Regions from separate parts of the Chitinophaga sp. YIM B06452 genome, predicted to be linked through region 1. Evidence: riboswitches for the same ligand, from Rfam matches in the RefSeq annotation. Region 1 holds a riboswitch; the other holds the start of a gene.
The links. Region 1 has a riboswitch for cobalamin ahead of R3I13_RS20660 (ribonucleoside-diphosphate reductase small subunit). Riboswitches for the same ligand answer to the same signal wherever they lie in the genome.
Positions count from the first base shown of each region.

Region 2: it holds a riboswitch for cobalamin, as region 1 does, so the genes downstream of both, metE (5-methyltetrahydropteroyltriglutamate--homocysteine S-methyltransferase) here and R3I13_RS20660 (ribonucleoside-diphosphate reductase small subunit) in region 1, are expected to answer to the same signal.

Region 1 covers NZ_JAWLKY010000004.1:169,281-176,625, reverse strand. Annotated here, with positions in the region: gene leuB (3-isopropylmalate dehydrogenase) at 1-506, opposite strand, end outside; gene leuD (3-isopropylmalate dehydratase small subunit) at 516-1,115, opposite strand; gene leuC (3-isopropylmalate dehydratase large subunit) at 1,125-2,522, opposite strand; gene R3I13_RS20665 (hypothetical protein) at 2,681-4,234, shown strand; cobalamin riboswitch at 4,559-4,764, shown strand; gene R3I13_RS20660 (ribonucleoside-diphosphate reductase small subunit) at 4,901-5,872, shown strand; gene R3I13_RS20655 (ribonucleoside-diphosphate reductase subunit alpha) at 5,929-7,345, shown strand, end outside.
Region 2 covers NZ_JAWLKY010000001.1:1,951,235-1,958,579, reverse strand. Annotated here, with positions in the region: gene R3I13_RS07850 (glycosyltransferase family 39 protein) at 1-798, shown strand, start outside; gene aqpZ (aquaporin Z) at 877-1,584, shown strand; gene metE (5-methyltetrahydropteroyltriglutamate--homocysteine S-methyltransferase) at 1,648-3,960, opposite strand; cobalamin riboswitch at 4,106-4,303, opposite strand; gene R3I13_RS07835 (response regulator) at 4,609-4,977, shown strand; gene R3I13_RS07830 (hypothetical protein) at 5,038-5,253, shown strand; gene R3I13_RS07825 (Y-family DNA polymerase) at 5,297-6,556, shown strand; gene R3I13_RS07820 (hypothetical protein) at 6,561-7,046, shown strand; gene R3I13_RS07815 (SOS response-associated peptidase) at 7,050-7,345, shown strand, end outside.

The DNA.
Region 1 (7,345 bases):
TCCACTTCGTATTTGTGGTAGATCATCAGGTCTGAAGCGGAAGTACGGTCTTCGCTCCTGTTCTTTTCCCCGAAATACACATCGCCGGTGAGCTCGCGGAAAAACAGGATGTCTGCGCCCTGGAGTATCTCCGGCTTGATGCTGGACGCCTGCAGCAGGTCGTCGAACAGCTTGATGGGGCGCAGGTTGGCATACAGGCCCAGCTCTTTGCGGATCTTGAGCAGGCCTTGCTCCGGGCGCACTTTCAGCGTGGGATCGTTGTCGTATTTGGCATGACCGATAGCGCCAAAAAGGATGGCGTCGCTCTGGCGCGCTTTTTCCAGCGTACTGTCTGGCAGCGGGTCGCCGGTGGCTTCGATGGCTACGTGACCCATAATGCCTTCATCAAAAGTAAAGGTGTGCTTGTAGTTGGCAGCGATCGTCTCCAGCACTTTCTTTCCCCACGCGGTCACTTCCTGCCCGATCCCGTCTCCGGGTATAACCAATATTTTCTTCGTAACTCCCATTAGATTGTATTAGAAATTAAAAGGTCTTGTAGCTTCGTATGCGTTGATCTCCTTGCTGAGGCTGAGCAGGTAGTCGATGTCGTCGTACCCGTTCAGCAGGCAGGTCTTTTTATATGGGTTGATGTCAAATTTTTCCTGTTCGCCGGTGGCGCTGATGCGGATGAACTGCTCTTCCAGGTTCACTTCCAGCTGCGCGGCAGGATCTTTCTCCACGGCTGTGAAGATATTTTGCAGGAACCCTTCGCTTACCTGCACGGGCAGGATGAAGTTGTTGAGCGCGTTGTTCGAAAAGATGTCCGCAAAGAAGCTGCTCACCACTACTTTAAATCCATAATCGGCCAGCGACCATGCAGCATGCTCGCGGGAGGAACCACAACCGAAGTTCTTACCGGCCACAAGAATACTGCCTTTGTAAAGCGGGTTGTTCAGCACAAAATCCCTCCTGGGCGCACCCTGCCCGTCGTACCGCCAATCACGGAACAGGTTTTCGCCGAACCCTTCGCGTGTGGTCGCTTTCAGGAATCGTGCGGGAATGATCTGGTCTGTGTCTATATTCTCTATCGGTAACGGTACCACTGAAGACGACAGGTTAGCAAATTTTTTGTCCATTGTCAATAATTATATCAGTTCTCTTACGTCGGTCACATTACCGGTGATGGCGGCCGCCGCCGCGGTGAGCGGGCTGGCCAGGAAGGTGCGGGCGTTGGGCCCCTGCCTGCCTTCGAAGTTACGGTTGCTCGTGGCAATGCAGTATTTGCCCGCGGGAATCTTATCCTCGTTCATGCCCAGGCAAGCTGAACAGCCCGGCTGGCGCAGCTGGAAGCCCGCTTCTTCAAATATCTTATCTATCCCTTCTGCAATGGCCTGCGCTTCCACCTGTTTGGAACCGGGCACGATCCAGACGGTCACGTCCTCCGCCTTTTTCTTTCCCTTTACAAATTCCGCCACCATCCGCAGGTCTTCGATCCTTGAATTGGTGCAGGAACCGATGAACACGTAGTCCACCTTTTTGCCCAGCAACCGGCTGCCCGGCTGAAGGTCCATGTACTGGAGGGATTTGGAGAAGGAAGGCCGTTCTGTTTCGTCTATCTCCGCCAGTGCAGGAATATTGCGGGTTACGCCCATGCCCATACCTGGGTTGGTGCCGTAGGTGATCTGCGGTTCAATGTCTGCCGCATCAAATTCCAATACTTTGTCGAACTGCGCGTCCGCATCGGTGTGCAGCGTTTGCCAGTAAGCCACTGCCTTGTCCCAGTCCTCGCCTTTAGGCGCAAACTCGCGGCCTTTGATATAGTCGAAGGTCACCTGGTCCGGCGCAATAAGCCCGCCCCTGGCGCCCATTTCGATGCTCATGTTGCAGACGGTCATGCGCGCTTCCATGCTGAGGTTGCGGATGGTTTCCCCTGCATATTCCACGAAATAACCCGTGGCGCCTGATGCGGAGATCTGCGAAATGATATATAAAATGATGTCTTTAGACACCACTCCTTTCTTCAATTGCCCCTTCACCTCGATCTTCATCCTTTTAGGCTTGTATTGCAGGATGCACTGGGTAGCGAGCACCTGCTCCACCTCCGATGTGCCGATGCCGAAGGCTACCGCCCCGAAAGCGCCGTGGGTGGAAGTATGGCTGTCGCCGCATACGATGGTCATACCCGGCAGGGTAATGCCCAGCTCCGGCCCGATCACGTGCACGATGCCCTGGTAAGGATGGCCGAGGCCGTAAAGCTCTACGCCGAATTCGGCTGTATTTTTCGTCAGCATCTCCACCTGCTTGCGGCTCAGGGCCTCTTTGATGGGAAGGTGCTGATCTATCGTCGGTACGTTATGGTCCGGTGTGGCACGGGTCTTTCCAGGCCTGAACACGGGAATGTTGCGCCTGCGGAGCCCGTCAAAAGCCTGCGGGCTGGTCACTTCGTGAATGAAATGGGTGTTGATGTACACCGCATCCGGGAAACCCGGCTTGCTGGCTACGATATGGCTGTCCCAGATCTTGTCAAATAATGTTTTCCCCATATTTCTCCTTAAATTTGCTTTCCTTCCTATTTACACCTTCAAATCTAATTGACACATTTAAACCTCAGATCGTTAAATTTGTCATTATTACGATTCGCAAAGGCGATATATGACCATTAACTTATTGAGGATCAATAATTTACAATTCTGTAACAACGATGTCCAACACGCAGAACGATGCTTTATTCATATTAATAAAAACGCTAACAAAAGCCGAAAAAAGGAATTTCCAGCTGGCATTCAACCGGGATAACACGAAGGAGGACGTGCTTTTCATTCAATTGTTCAACGCCCTGGACAAAATGAAGGAATACGACGAGGAGCAGGTATTGAAACGGGTCCCGGACATCAAAAAACAGCAGCTGAGCAACGTAAAGGCCCACCTGTACAAACATCTTCTCACCACCTTACGGCTGTTATATAAAACAAAAGACCCGCTGATAGATCTGCGGGAGCAGCTGGACTATGCGCGGGTGCTGTACAACAAAGGACTGTATAACCAAAGCCTCAAGATACTGGCCAAAGCTAAAACCAGCGCGCGGGAGCAGGAAGAAGTGATGCTGTATTTCGAGACCGTGGAATTTGAGAAGCTGATCGAAAGCAGGCACATCACCCGCAGCCTGGACAACCGGGCGGAAGAGCTGAGCGACGAAAGCCGGATCATCAACGAGCAGCTGAACAACGTGAGCAAGCTGAGCACCCTGGCCCTGCGGATGTACGGCATGTACCTCAAGCTGGGGCACGCGCGCGACGAGAAGGATTCCATGATGCTGCGGTCTTTCTTCGAAGCCAACCTGCCGGCAGTGCAGCAGGGCAGCATGAGCTTCTACGAACGCATTTACCTTTACCAGGCTTATTGCTGGTACTATTATATTTTGCAGGATTTCGTGATGTATTACCGGTATACCCAGAAGTGGGTGGACCTGTTCACCGAATATCCCAGCCTGCGCGATACTGATGTGGACCTGTACATCAAAGCGATGCACAACCTTCTGACCGCGCATTTCCACACGATGAACCACGATAAATTCACCGAGGTGCTTACCGAAATGGAGCAGTTCATTGTCGAAAAAGAAGAAAGCATGAATGAGAACACGCGCACCTCCGCGTTCGTGTATCTCTATACCGGCAAGATCAACCGGCACTTCCTTGACGGCACTTTTTCAGAAGGGCTGCAGCTCGTGAGCGAGGTGGAATGCAAGATATCGGAGCACCAGCTAACCGTGGACCAGCACCGCGTGCTTGTATTTTATTACAAGATCGCCTGCCTTTATTTCGGCAGCGGCGATAATAATAACGCGATCGTTTACCTGAACAAGATCATTCATTTGCGGATAGGCAACCTGCGGGCAGACATACAATGTTTCGCGCGCATCCTTCACCTGATCGCGCATTACGAGCTGGAGAACTACAGCCTGGTGGAATACCTGATCAAATCTGTGTACCACTTCATTGCGAAGAACAAGGACTTAAGCCTGGTCATGGAAGAGATCCTGAAATTCCTGCGCAAGAACATGTACGCCAATCCCAAGGCTTTGCGCACCGCTTTTCGCGAGCTGAAGGGAAAGCTGGAGATCATCGCGAAGAATCCTTACGAGCGCAGGAGCTATTTGTATCTCGATATTGTGAGCTGGCTGGAAAGCAAGATAGACGGGATACCTGTGCAGGAGGTGATCAGGAAGAAGTTTATCAACAAAGTGCCGCGGATTTAGTTAATGCACATTAACAAAAAGACAACGTACGTTTAATATTGAAACGCCGTGGAAAGGTTATCCCCGGCGTTTCTTCATATAAAGAAGGGATCTTCCAATCCTTTGTGTTTCAGGGTAATTTTCGCTACACATTTTGCTTGTGCTAATACGTGCCAGATTTCCAACACATTCTGTTTTTCTATCATACCAAATACCTGCTTTTAGATGTGAATAACGTGAATTGTACGCCCCTTCTGCGATCCCAAAAAGTTCACATTCTTTATCCACATATGGGGGAAACTTACCACCTTGACGGGATAGTTTGATCATTACATTTGCAACAGTTCTTGACTTCGTTGTGCTGGCTTCAAACGTTTCTTAAACGTGGAGAATTAATAGGGAATCGTGTGGAATTCACGAGCAGACGCGCTACTGTGATCCCCTATATGCCGGATGCTTTGCAAAATGCCACTGCCCCGACAGGCGTCGGGGTGGGAAGGCTCACCCGGCAAGGGAAAGCCAGGAGACCTGCCAGAACAACGTAATTGTCAAAACCTTCGCGAAATAAGGTTATGGCGAGCCCGACCCCAGGATGTACCTCCTCTACGGATAACGCGCTCCCGTCTCCCCACGCCGCGAACCCGCATTAACTTAACTAGGGATAGTGAACCGTATAAAAAATTACTAATGAGTAACGAGAATGAGATCTTATTGAAAGACAACAAGGACAGGTTCGTGCTGCTGCCGATCAATTACCCCGCCATCTGGGAACAATACAAACGCCATGAAGCCAGCTTCTGGACCGCCGAGGAGATCGACCTCAGCGGCGACCTGGCAGACTGGGCGAAGCTGAACGATGGCGAGCGCCACTTCATTTCGCATGTGCTGGCCTTTTTTGCGGCATCAGACGGGATCGTGAACGAGAACCTGGCGGTGAACTTCATGAGCGAAGTACAGATACCAGAAGCGCGTTGTTTCTACGGCTTCCAGATCATGATGGAAAACATCCACTCCGAAACTTATGCTTTGCTGATCGATACGTATGTGAAAGACCCGGTGGAGAAAGACCGCCTCTTCCACGCCATCGACACCGTGCCTGCGGTGAAAAAGAAAGCCGAATGGGCCCTCCGCTGGATCGAGAACGGCACCTTCGCGCAGCGCCTTGTGGCATTTGCAGCGGTGGAAGGCATCTTCTTCAGCGGCAGCTTCTGCTCCATTTTCTGGCTGAAAAAACGCGGCCTCATGCCCGGCCTTACCTTCTCCAACGAGCTCATCAGCCGCGACGAAGGGCTGCACTGCGAGTTCGCCTGCCTGCTGTACAGCATGCTCAACGGCAAGCTCAGCGAAAAAGAAGTGCATGAGATCATCGGCGACGCCGTGTCTATCGAAAAAGAATTTATTACAGACGCATTGCCCGCCGCCCTCATCGGCATGAATGCGGACCTGATGAAACAATACATCGAATTTGTGGCAGACCGCTGGCTGCAGGCGCTGGGTTGCAGCAAAATGTTCAACAGCAGCAACCCCTTCGATTTCATGGAAATGATCTCGCTGCAGGGCAAAACCAACTTCTTCGAAAAACGCGTGGGCGATTACCAGAAATCCGGCGTAATGGGAAATAAAGAGGCACAGACTTTCAGCCTGGACGAAGACTTTTAGACAAAACAAGAATACACCCGACATATATTTATTCACCCAGTTAAATTCATCACACTATGTTCGTTATAAAAAGAGACGGAAGAAAGGAATCTGTCAAATTTGACAAGATCACGGCAAGAGTAGAAAAACTGTGTTACGGATTGGCGCCGGAATATGTAGATTCAATCGACGTAGCGAAGAAAGTGATCCAGGGCCTGTACGATGGCGTTACCACCACCGAGCTGGACAACCTGGCTGCGGAAACCGCCGCTTCCCTGACAACCAAACACCCGGACTATGCGCAGCTCGCTTCCCGCATCGCGGTGAGCAACCTGCATAAAAATACGATCAAGTCGTTTTCCAAAACGATGAAGAAACTCTACGAATACATCGATCCGAAAACCGGCAAACCCGCCGGCCTGCTGAGCGATGAAGTGTGGGAAGTGATCCGTCAGCATGCTGACATACTCGATTCCACCATCATCTACGACCGCGACTTCGCTTTCGATTATTTCGGTTTCAAAACGCTGGAACGCTCTTACCTGCTGAAGATCGACGGCAAGATCGCCGAACGCCCGCAGCACATGTTCATGCGCGTGGCCGTTGGTATCCACAAAGAGGATATCGACTCCGCCATCAAAACATACAACCTGATGAGCGAGCGCTGGTTTACCCACGCCACGCCCACCCTCTTCAACGCCGGTACGCCCAAACCCCAGATGAGCAGCTGCTTTTTGCTGACCATGCAGGGAGACAGCATCGACGGCATCTACGACACCCTGAAACAGACCGCCAAGATCTCCCAGAGCGCAGGCGGCATCGGTCTCAGCATTCATAACATCCGCGCTACCGGTTCATATATCAGCGGCACCAACGGCACTTCCAACGGCATCATCCCCATGCTGCGCGTGTTCAACGACACTGCGCGGTACGTAGACCAGGGCGGCGGCAAACGCAAAGGCGCGTTCGCCATTTACCTGGAGCCCTGGCATGCAGACGTGTTCGAGTTCCTGGACCTGCGCAAGAACCACGGTAAAGAAGAGCTTCGCGCCCGCGACCTTTTCTATGCCCTCTGGATGCCGGACCTGTTCATGAAACGCGTGGAAGCCAATGGCAACTGGAGCCTGTTCTGCCCCCACGAAGCACCCGGGCTGGCAGATTGCTGGGGCGAGGAATTCGAGAAACTGTACGAACAATACGAAGCCGAAGGCCGCCAGCGCAAAACCGTAAAAGCGCAGGACCTCTGGTTCGCCATCCTGGACGCACAGATCGAAACCGGCACGCCGTACCTGCTGTATAAAGATTCCGCCAACCGCAAATCCAACCAGCAGAACCTGGGCACCATCAAAAGCTCCAACCTCTGCACCGAGATCATCGAATATACTTCTTCCGACGAAGTGGCCGTATGCAACCTCGCTTCACTGGCGCTGCCGCGCTTCGTGATCGACGGTAAGTTCGACCACCAGAAGCTCTTCGAAGTAACTTACCAGGCTA
Region 2 (7,345 bases), on a different contig from region 1:
AAAACGCAGCTGGAGAAGAACAGCGTGTTCGAATTCGTGATAATGCAGGCGTTGTCTCCTTTTACATTGATGATGAGCCTCGGCGGTTTGTATTTCGTGATGCGGAGGCCACAGTGGCGCTTCCTGGGAATTGCTTTCCTGCTGATGTTCGTATTGATGTGGGCGCTGCGCTCGAAGTCTTACTATTTCTTTGCGGCTTACCCGCCTATGTTTGCCGCGGGCGCCGTTTGGCTTGAAAGGCTTACCAGCACGCGGCCGCGCTGGAATATTGCCGTTGCCGCAGTGATGATGGGCTTCGCTCTTCTTGCGCTGCCCTTGCTGATCCCTGTTCTTCCCATCGAAAAATTTGTAAGATACGCCCGCATCAAACCCAATAACGAAGGTCGTTACGAGCTCACCAGCGATTATGCGGATATGTTCGGATGGCGCGAACAAGTACAGGTGGCAGACAGCATCTACAACACACTCTCTCCCCAAGACCGGGAGAAATGTATCTTCTGGGCAGAGAACTACGGCGAAGCCGGCGCCATCCGCATCATCGGCAACCGTGAGCCGGTATGCCGCCACGGCAGCTTCTGGACCTGGGGCCCCGGGCCCTTGCCCGGCGAAGTGGCCATCAGCATAGGTAATGAAGCCGAAGATGTAGAGATGATCTATGAAGAACATCAGCTCATCAAAGTTCTCAAACATCCCTACGCGATCGGTGAGGAAAATAATATCCCGGTATACCTCTGCCGCAAGCCGAAAATAAAGCTAAAAGACATCTGGCCTTCATTGGAGAAGGAGGTGTTTGAATAACTCGGCTCTTTTTCTATTTTGCGGCCTTTAACAACAATAAGTACTTTTAATTTGTTTATAGCTCAAAACCTGACCCTTATGGAAATTAAATCATCCACGAAGTATTTTGCAGAATTGGTTGGCACCTTTGCCCTTGTATTATTTGGCTGCGGCGCGGCGGTTGTATCCGGCGTTTCGACGGCAGGCCCTGCCGGGATAGGCCTCCTGGGTATCTCATTCGCTTTCGGGCTTGCGGTGCTGGTGATGTGTTACGCCATCGGCGGCATTTCCGGCTGCCACATCAACCCCGCTATTACCATCGCCATGCTGGTGGCCGGTAAGATCAAAGGCAGTGAAGCGCTGGGTTACATCATTGCACAGATCATCGGTGCGGTGATCGGCGCGGCCGTATTGTATTGCATACAAAGTGGCCTGAGCGGCTGGACGCCCGGCGAATGGGCGTTAGGCTCCAATGGATGGGGTGAAGGTTATGGCGCGGGCTACAACACCACTTCCGCATTCATTGCCGAAGCAGTGCTCACGTTCCTTTTCCTCTTCGTGATCTTCGGCAGCACCGGTAAATGGGGCAACGGCGCCATGGCCGGTATGGCTATCGGGTTAACGCTCACCCTCATTCACCTGGTAGCGATTCCTATCACCGGCACTTCCGTGAACCCCGCAAGGAGCTTCGGCCCTGCGCTTTTCGCCGGCGGCAAGGCCATGGCACAGCTATGGCTTTTCGTGGTGGCGCCCATCGTGGGAGGCATCGCAGCTGCGCTCGTATGGCGCGCGCTGGAGAAAAAATAAAGCGTACTTGTTGTATAGCACCGGGCCTGGTACAAATTTGTACCAGGCCCGGTGCTTTTTGGTCTATACAGGCACGTTAGAACTGGTCCTTTCTCTCGCTGCGCGGGCAGCGGCCACCATGTTTTCAAGGGCGGCCTTTGTTTCAGGCCACTTGCGGGTTTTGAGCCCGCAGTCCGGGTTCACCCAGAGGTTGCGTAACGGCAGCAGCTCCGCAGCTTTTTGCAGCAGCTGCACCATTTCCTCCACGCCGGGCACCCGCGGTGAATGAATGTCATATACTCCCGGGCCGATCTCGTTCGGGTACTTAAACCCTGCAAATGCTTCCAGCAGCTCCATCTGCGACCGCGATGTTTCGATCGTGATCACGTCGGCGTCCATTGCCGCGATATGCGCGATGATGTCGTTGAATTCGCTGTAACACATATGCGTATGCACCTGCGTATCGTCCCTCACGCCGCAAACCGCTACCCTGAAGGCTTTCACAGCCCATTCCAGGTATGCGTCCCGGTCTGCTTTCCGCAAAGGCAAACCCTCCCGGATGGCAGGCTCATCAACCTGGATGATGCCGATGCCTGCTTTTTCCAGGGCCACGGCCTCATCACGGATGGCCAGGGCTATCTGGTTCGTGGTAACGGAGCGCGGCTGGTCGTTGCGCACGAACGACCATTGCAGGATGGTCACAGGCCCGGTGAGCATGGCTTTCATGGGTAGTGCAGTACACGACTGCGCGAACTTCGTCCAGCGGAGGGTCATGTCTGCAGGGCGGCTCACATCGCCATAGATCACGGGCGGTTTTACACAACGGCTGCCATAGCTCTGCACCCAGCCGTTTTGGGTGAAAACAAACCCATCCAGCATTTCACCAAAATACTCCACCATATCGTTCCGCTCAAACTCGCCATGAACGAGCACATCCAATCCCAGCTCTTCCTGCAGCCTGATGGCATTGATGGTAGCCTGCTCCAGCGCTGCTTCATATTGTTCCGCAGGAAGATCCCCTTTCCGCCATTGTGCGCGCAGCTGGCGGATATCGTCCGTTTGCGGGAAGGAGCCGATGGTGGTGGTGGGGAACAGCGGCAGGTTGAAACGTGCTGTTTGCAGTTGCTGCCTGGTGCTGAAGGGGCTTTGCCTGCGGGCGTCATCGTCTGTAATAGCCGCCGTACGGGCTTTTACAGCCGGTTTGTGAATCCTTGCGGAAGCGCTCTTTTCCGCGATGGCTGTGCGGTTCAGTTCCAGCAGGCTGTTGTTGCCGTGGAAAATGGCGTCCAGCGCGGTTACTTCTTCCAGTTTCTGCTTCGCAAATGCCATCCAGGACCTCATTTCCGCGTCCAGGCCTGTTTCCAGGTCAAGGTCGGCAGGCGTATGAAGCAAAGAGCAGGAAGGCGCTATCATTACGCGGTCTTCGCCGAGCGCATCTACGGCTTTTCGTATATGCGGAAGCGATATATCGTAATTATTCTTCCAGATGTTGCGGCCGTCTACCAGGCCCAGCGATAAAGAAGTTTTGGGAGGAAGCAGCGGCAGCAGCTCATCCAGTTGCTGCGGCGCCCTTACGAGGTCCAGGTGAAGGCAGCAGACGGGCAGGCCGGCAGCCAGCTCCGCATTGCCGCGCAGGCCTTCGAAGTAAGTGGCCACCATCAGCTTGAGGTCTTTGCATTGTTTGCGGATCTCGGCATAAGCGTAGCGGTAAGCGTTTTGTTCTGCTTCACTAATGTCCATGGCCAGGAAAGGCTCGTCCAGCTGCACCCATTCCGCGCCCTGCGCCTGCAACTTTTGCAGCACGCTGATATAAACGGGCAGCAGGTTATGCAGCAGTTCAATGCGGTGGAAGCCGCTTTCTTTTTCCTTTCCCAATAAAAGATAAGATACCGGGCCAATGAGCACCGGCTTGGGCGTGGCTTCCAGCGTATGCCGCGCAGCGTCGAAGGCGTTGAACACCTTGTTGCTCAGCAGGCGGAACTGCTGGTCTTTTTTGAATTCCGGTACGATGTAGTGGTAATTGGTGTCGAACCACTTGGTCATTTCCATGGCGGTAATATCCAGCCCATGCTGCTGGTAGCCGCGCGCCATGGCGAAATAAAGGTCGATCTCGGCATTCTCTGCCACCTCCGTTACCACGGGCGCATAACGGTCTGGCACTGCGCCGAGCAGCAGGGTCATGTCCAGCACCTGGTCGTAGAAGCTGAAATCGTTGCAGGGCACGAGGTTCATGCCGGCGGCCTGCTGCAGCTGCCAGTGTTCTTCCTGCAGGCGTTTGGCGGCGAGGAACAGTTCGCTGCGGCCAATGCGGCCCTGCCAGTAATGCTCACAGGCTTTTTTGAGCTGTCTTTGGGCTCCCATGCGCGGGTAGCCGAGGTTGTGTTTAAGCATACGCATAAAACTTTTTGGTTAAAACATTAATGTGCATTAATGCTCCTTACAGTTTCCGGTATGCTTTCAGGATTGTGTAGAAGATAAGGAATGAAAAGGCACGACGGGCCATGCCCATCCGTTCCCGACTACTGCTTCAAATCGCGAAAGCATTTGTCTTACACAGCGGGGCAAGTATCCTGGCTCGTAACATCATTACCGTTCTTCTCACCCCGTTCAGGTCGGGGGCAATGAACATCGGTGGCAATGATTCAGGTGCGTTACTTACAGTTGCGCGACAGCCCGTGATTTACACACGGTTCCTTATTAAAAGCGGCTTTCGCCGCCTACCGCGCTGTGGAAAGAATGAATAAAAGTAAAGAACTCGGGGTCAAAGATAGGAAGGTGCCCGGTCATTTCCTACTAACACGCCGGCGAACGTTAATACGCATTAACCAAAAACGATTTTGGCACAGTATATGCAAATGTCCCTTTGTACCATTTAACCGTATACTCCCTGACACCTGTGGCCTGGCCATTGAAAGAACAAGTAGTATACCTGTATACGCGTCTCAAATTAATCAAGCATCCATTTTAGCAGCATAAGGTAACGCCGGAATCCCGGCCAGAAGAGCTATGTCCTTCATGCTGCATGGAACAACCATGTTTTTGTATATGAAAAGGATTTTGGTAATTGTGGATGATCTGCTGATGATTCATGTGATAGAATTGATCATACAGAAAGAGGGATACGACGCAGACCTTGCCTATAACGGAAAAGAAGCTACTCTTTTGCTTAACTCGCATGAGTATGAACTTGTCATCGCGGATTTCAAGCTGCCATTCCCGCACCTGCAGGAACTGGCGGATGCCCTGCGCCTGAAAAAAGCACGTAAATCCTTCCCCATCCTGGCTATTATCCCGGCAGCATTCTTAACCGGCAGCGTTGGCGGCTGGTTCGGTATCGACGCGGATGAAACTGTAATCCGGCCTTTCTGCCCATTCGAGTTAACCGTCACGATCAAACGCCTTTTGGCGCGTTGATTGTTGGCAGGCCTGGTTTTCCGGGCCTGCGTTTTTTCATTTTTTAGCGATCTTCGCCATATGGACCCTTTTTCCGTTTCTGTCAACGGCCAGCTTTACGAAGTAACGCCCTACGTAAAAGGCTATACCGTTTCCTTCCACATCGATGCGCCGGGAAGCCGCATTTCTTTTGAGCTGGATGAAGAAGACAACCTTCGCGCCATTACCAGCGGCGAGCCCGTGGATGCCGCGCTGGTAGAGCAACTCGCCGCTGCGATCGTACAGCACTTTGGCTGAAATGCCAAAATTTTTAGCTACATTTGCTAATAATAATAGCATTATGATTGCCCTTGTTGACTGTAACAATTTCTATGTCAGCTGCGAACGGCTCTTCCACCCCCAATTCCTCCGCAGGCCGGTAGTGGTGCTGAGCAACAACGACGGCTGCGTGGTAGCCCGCTCCGAAGAAGCCAAAGCCCTCGGCATCGCCATGGGCGACCCCGCCTTTACCATCGAAAAAACGCTGAAGGAACACCATGTTGTCATGTTTTCCTCCAATTATACCCTTTATGGCAGTCTCAGCAACCGCGTGATGCGGATACTTTCCCATTATTCCCCGGATATGGAAATATATAGTATAGACGAGGCTTTCCTGGACCTGTCAGGCATGAAGGACCTGCCGGGCATCGCAGCCGCGATACGGAAACATATCTTCGAAGAAGTAGGCCTGCCGGTGTCTGTAGGCGTTGCCCCCACCAAAACGCTCGCCAAAATGGCAAACCGCTATGCCAAAAAGCACCATCGCCGCGCCGGCGTATGGGTCATGGATACGGAAGAAGGCATCCGTGAAGTGATGGCAGCCACTGCCGTGGAAGACATCTGGGGCATCGGCGCGCAGTATGCGCACAAGCTGCATCAAAAAGGATTCCACACGGCACTGGAGCTTTCCCGGGCCCCGGACGACTGGATCAGGAAAGAAATGACCGTAACAGGCCTTCGCCTTGTGCATGAGCTGCGTGGCATCCAAAGCATCCCCATGCAGGAAGCAGAGCCTGCAAAAAAAGCGATCTGCGTGGCCCGCTCTTTCGGGCAGCTACTAACGGAAAAGAACGACCTGCGTGAAACGCTGGCCAATTACACAGCGATCTGCGCGCAGAAGCTCCGCAAACAGCAAAGCTGCGCAGCCGCCATACAGGTTTTCCTGTCCACCAATTATTTCCGCGTGCAGGACAAACAATATCACCGCTCCATCACCCTGCGCCTGCCCGTACCCACCAGCAGCACACCCACGCTGATACATTTTGCCATGGACGCGCTGGACCGCATCTACCGCCCCGGGTATAATTATAAAAAGGTGGGCGCCCTGCTGCTGGACCTGGTGCCGGAAACCAGCGTGCAGCAGAACTTATTCCCGGAAAAAGACCAGGCGCGCGAAGCGAAGCTCATGAAAGCGCTGGACGGCATCCATCAACACTTTCATGGTAAGCAGGTCGTTAAATTTGCGGTGCAGGGCAAGGGTGAAAAAGGGAAAATAAAGCGTGACCGGCTTTCGAAGTGTTATACCACGCGGCTTACAGAAATTCTTCATTGTAAAACATAACCATATGCACAACCCGCTTTCCATTTTACGTGCCATGGTGCTGGATGGGCTCATCCAGGCGGGACACATGTACTTTGTACGGCAGTCCTACCCCAGGGGCATGTTTAAGAACATTAAAGAATCGCTGCTGATCACGCCTTACAAAAGCGCCGGCGAAGCAAACCATCATTACAACGCCATTGTTTCGGACCCGCGCCGGTATATCTACAGCGTATACCATCCCGGCGACAGGGAAAAATTGTATTACGCAGCCAGCCAGCCCGAAGGCTATGGCATTTATATCGCGTTGCTGAAAGACAGGGAGTGGAAGCCCGGCCATTCCTTTACTGCGGCCATCAGGCGGTACATGCGGCTGCACGGCGGCAGCAGGCCCGATGGAAGAGAAAATTTGTCTGCCGAACTGTCTATCCGGTTTGGCGAACTTTTCATTAATTTGAAGCGGCATCAGCAGGAATTAAAGATCCCCCTTTCCGAAATAGAAAAAACATAACGCATGTGCTACGACCTTGCATTTTCCACCAGCATCGAATCCGTGTTCGATTATCTCCCTGAGCTGAAAGACATGGGCCAGCTGGATATGTCCTTTGAACCTACCTATCACAAAGTGGCGCAGGCTTATCCCAAATGGCCGGTAGTGGTGAACGATAACGGCACGCTGAAGCTGATGAAGTTTGAATGGGGCGTGATACCTAATTACATGAAAACGCCGGAGGAGATCAAAAAAGGCCGCAAGTGGATGGTGAACGCCCGCTCCGAAAAAGTGCTGGACACTAAAGCGTACTGGAGCCG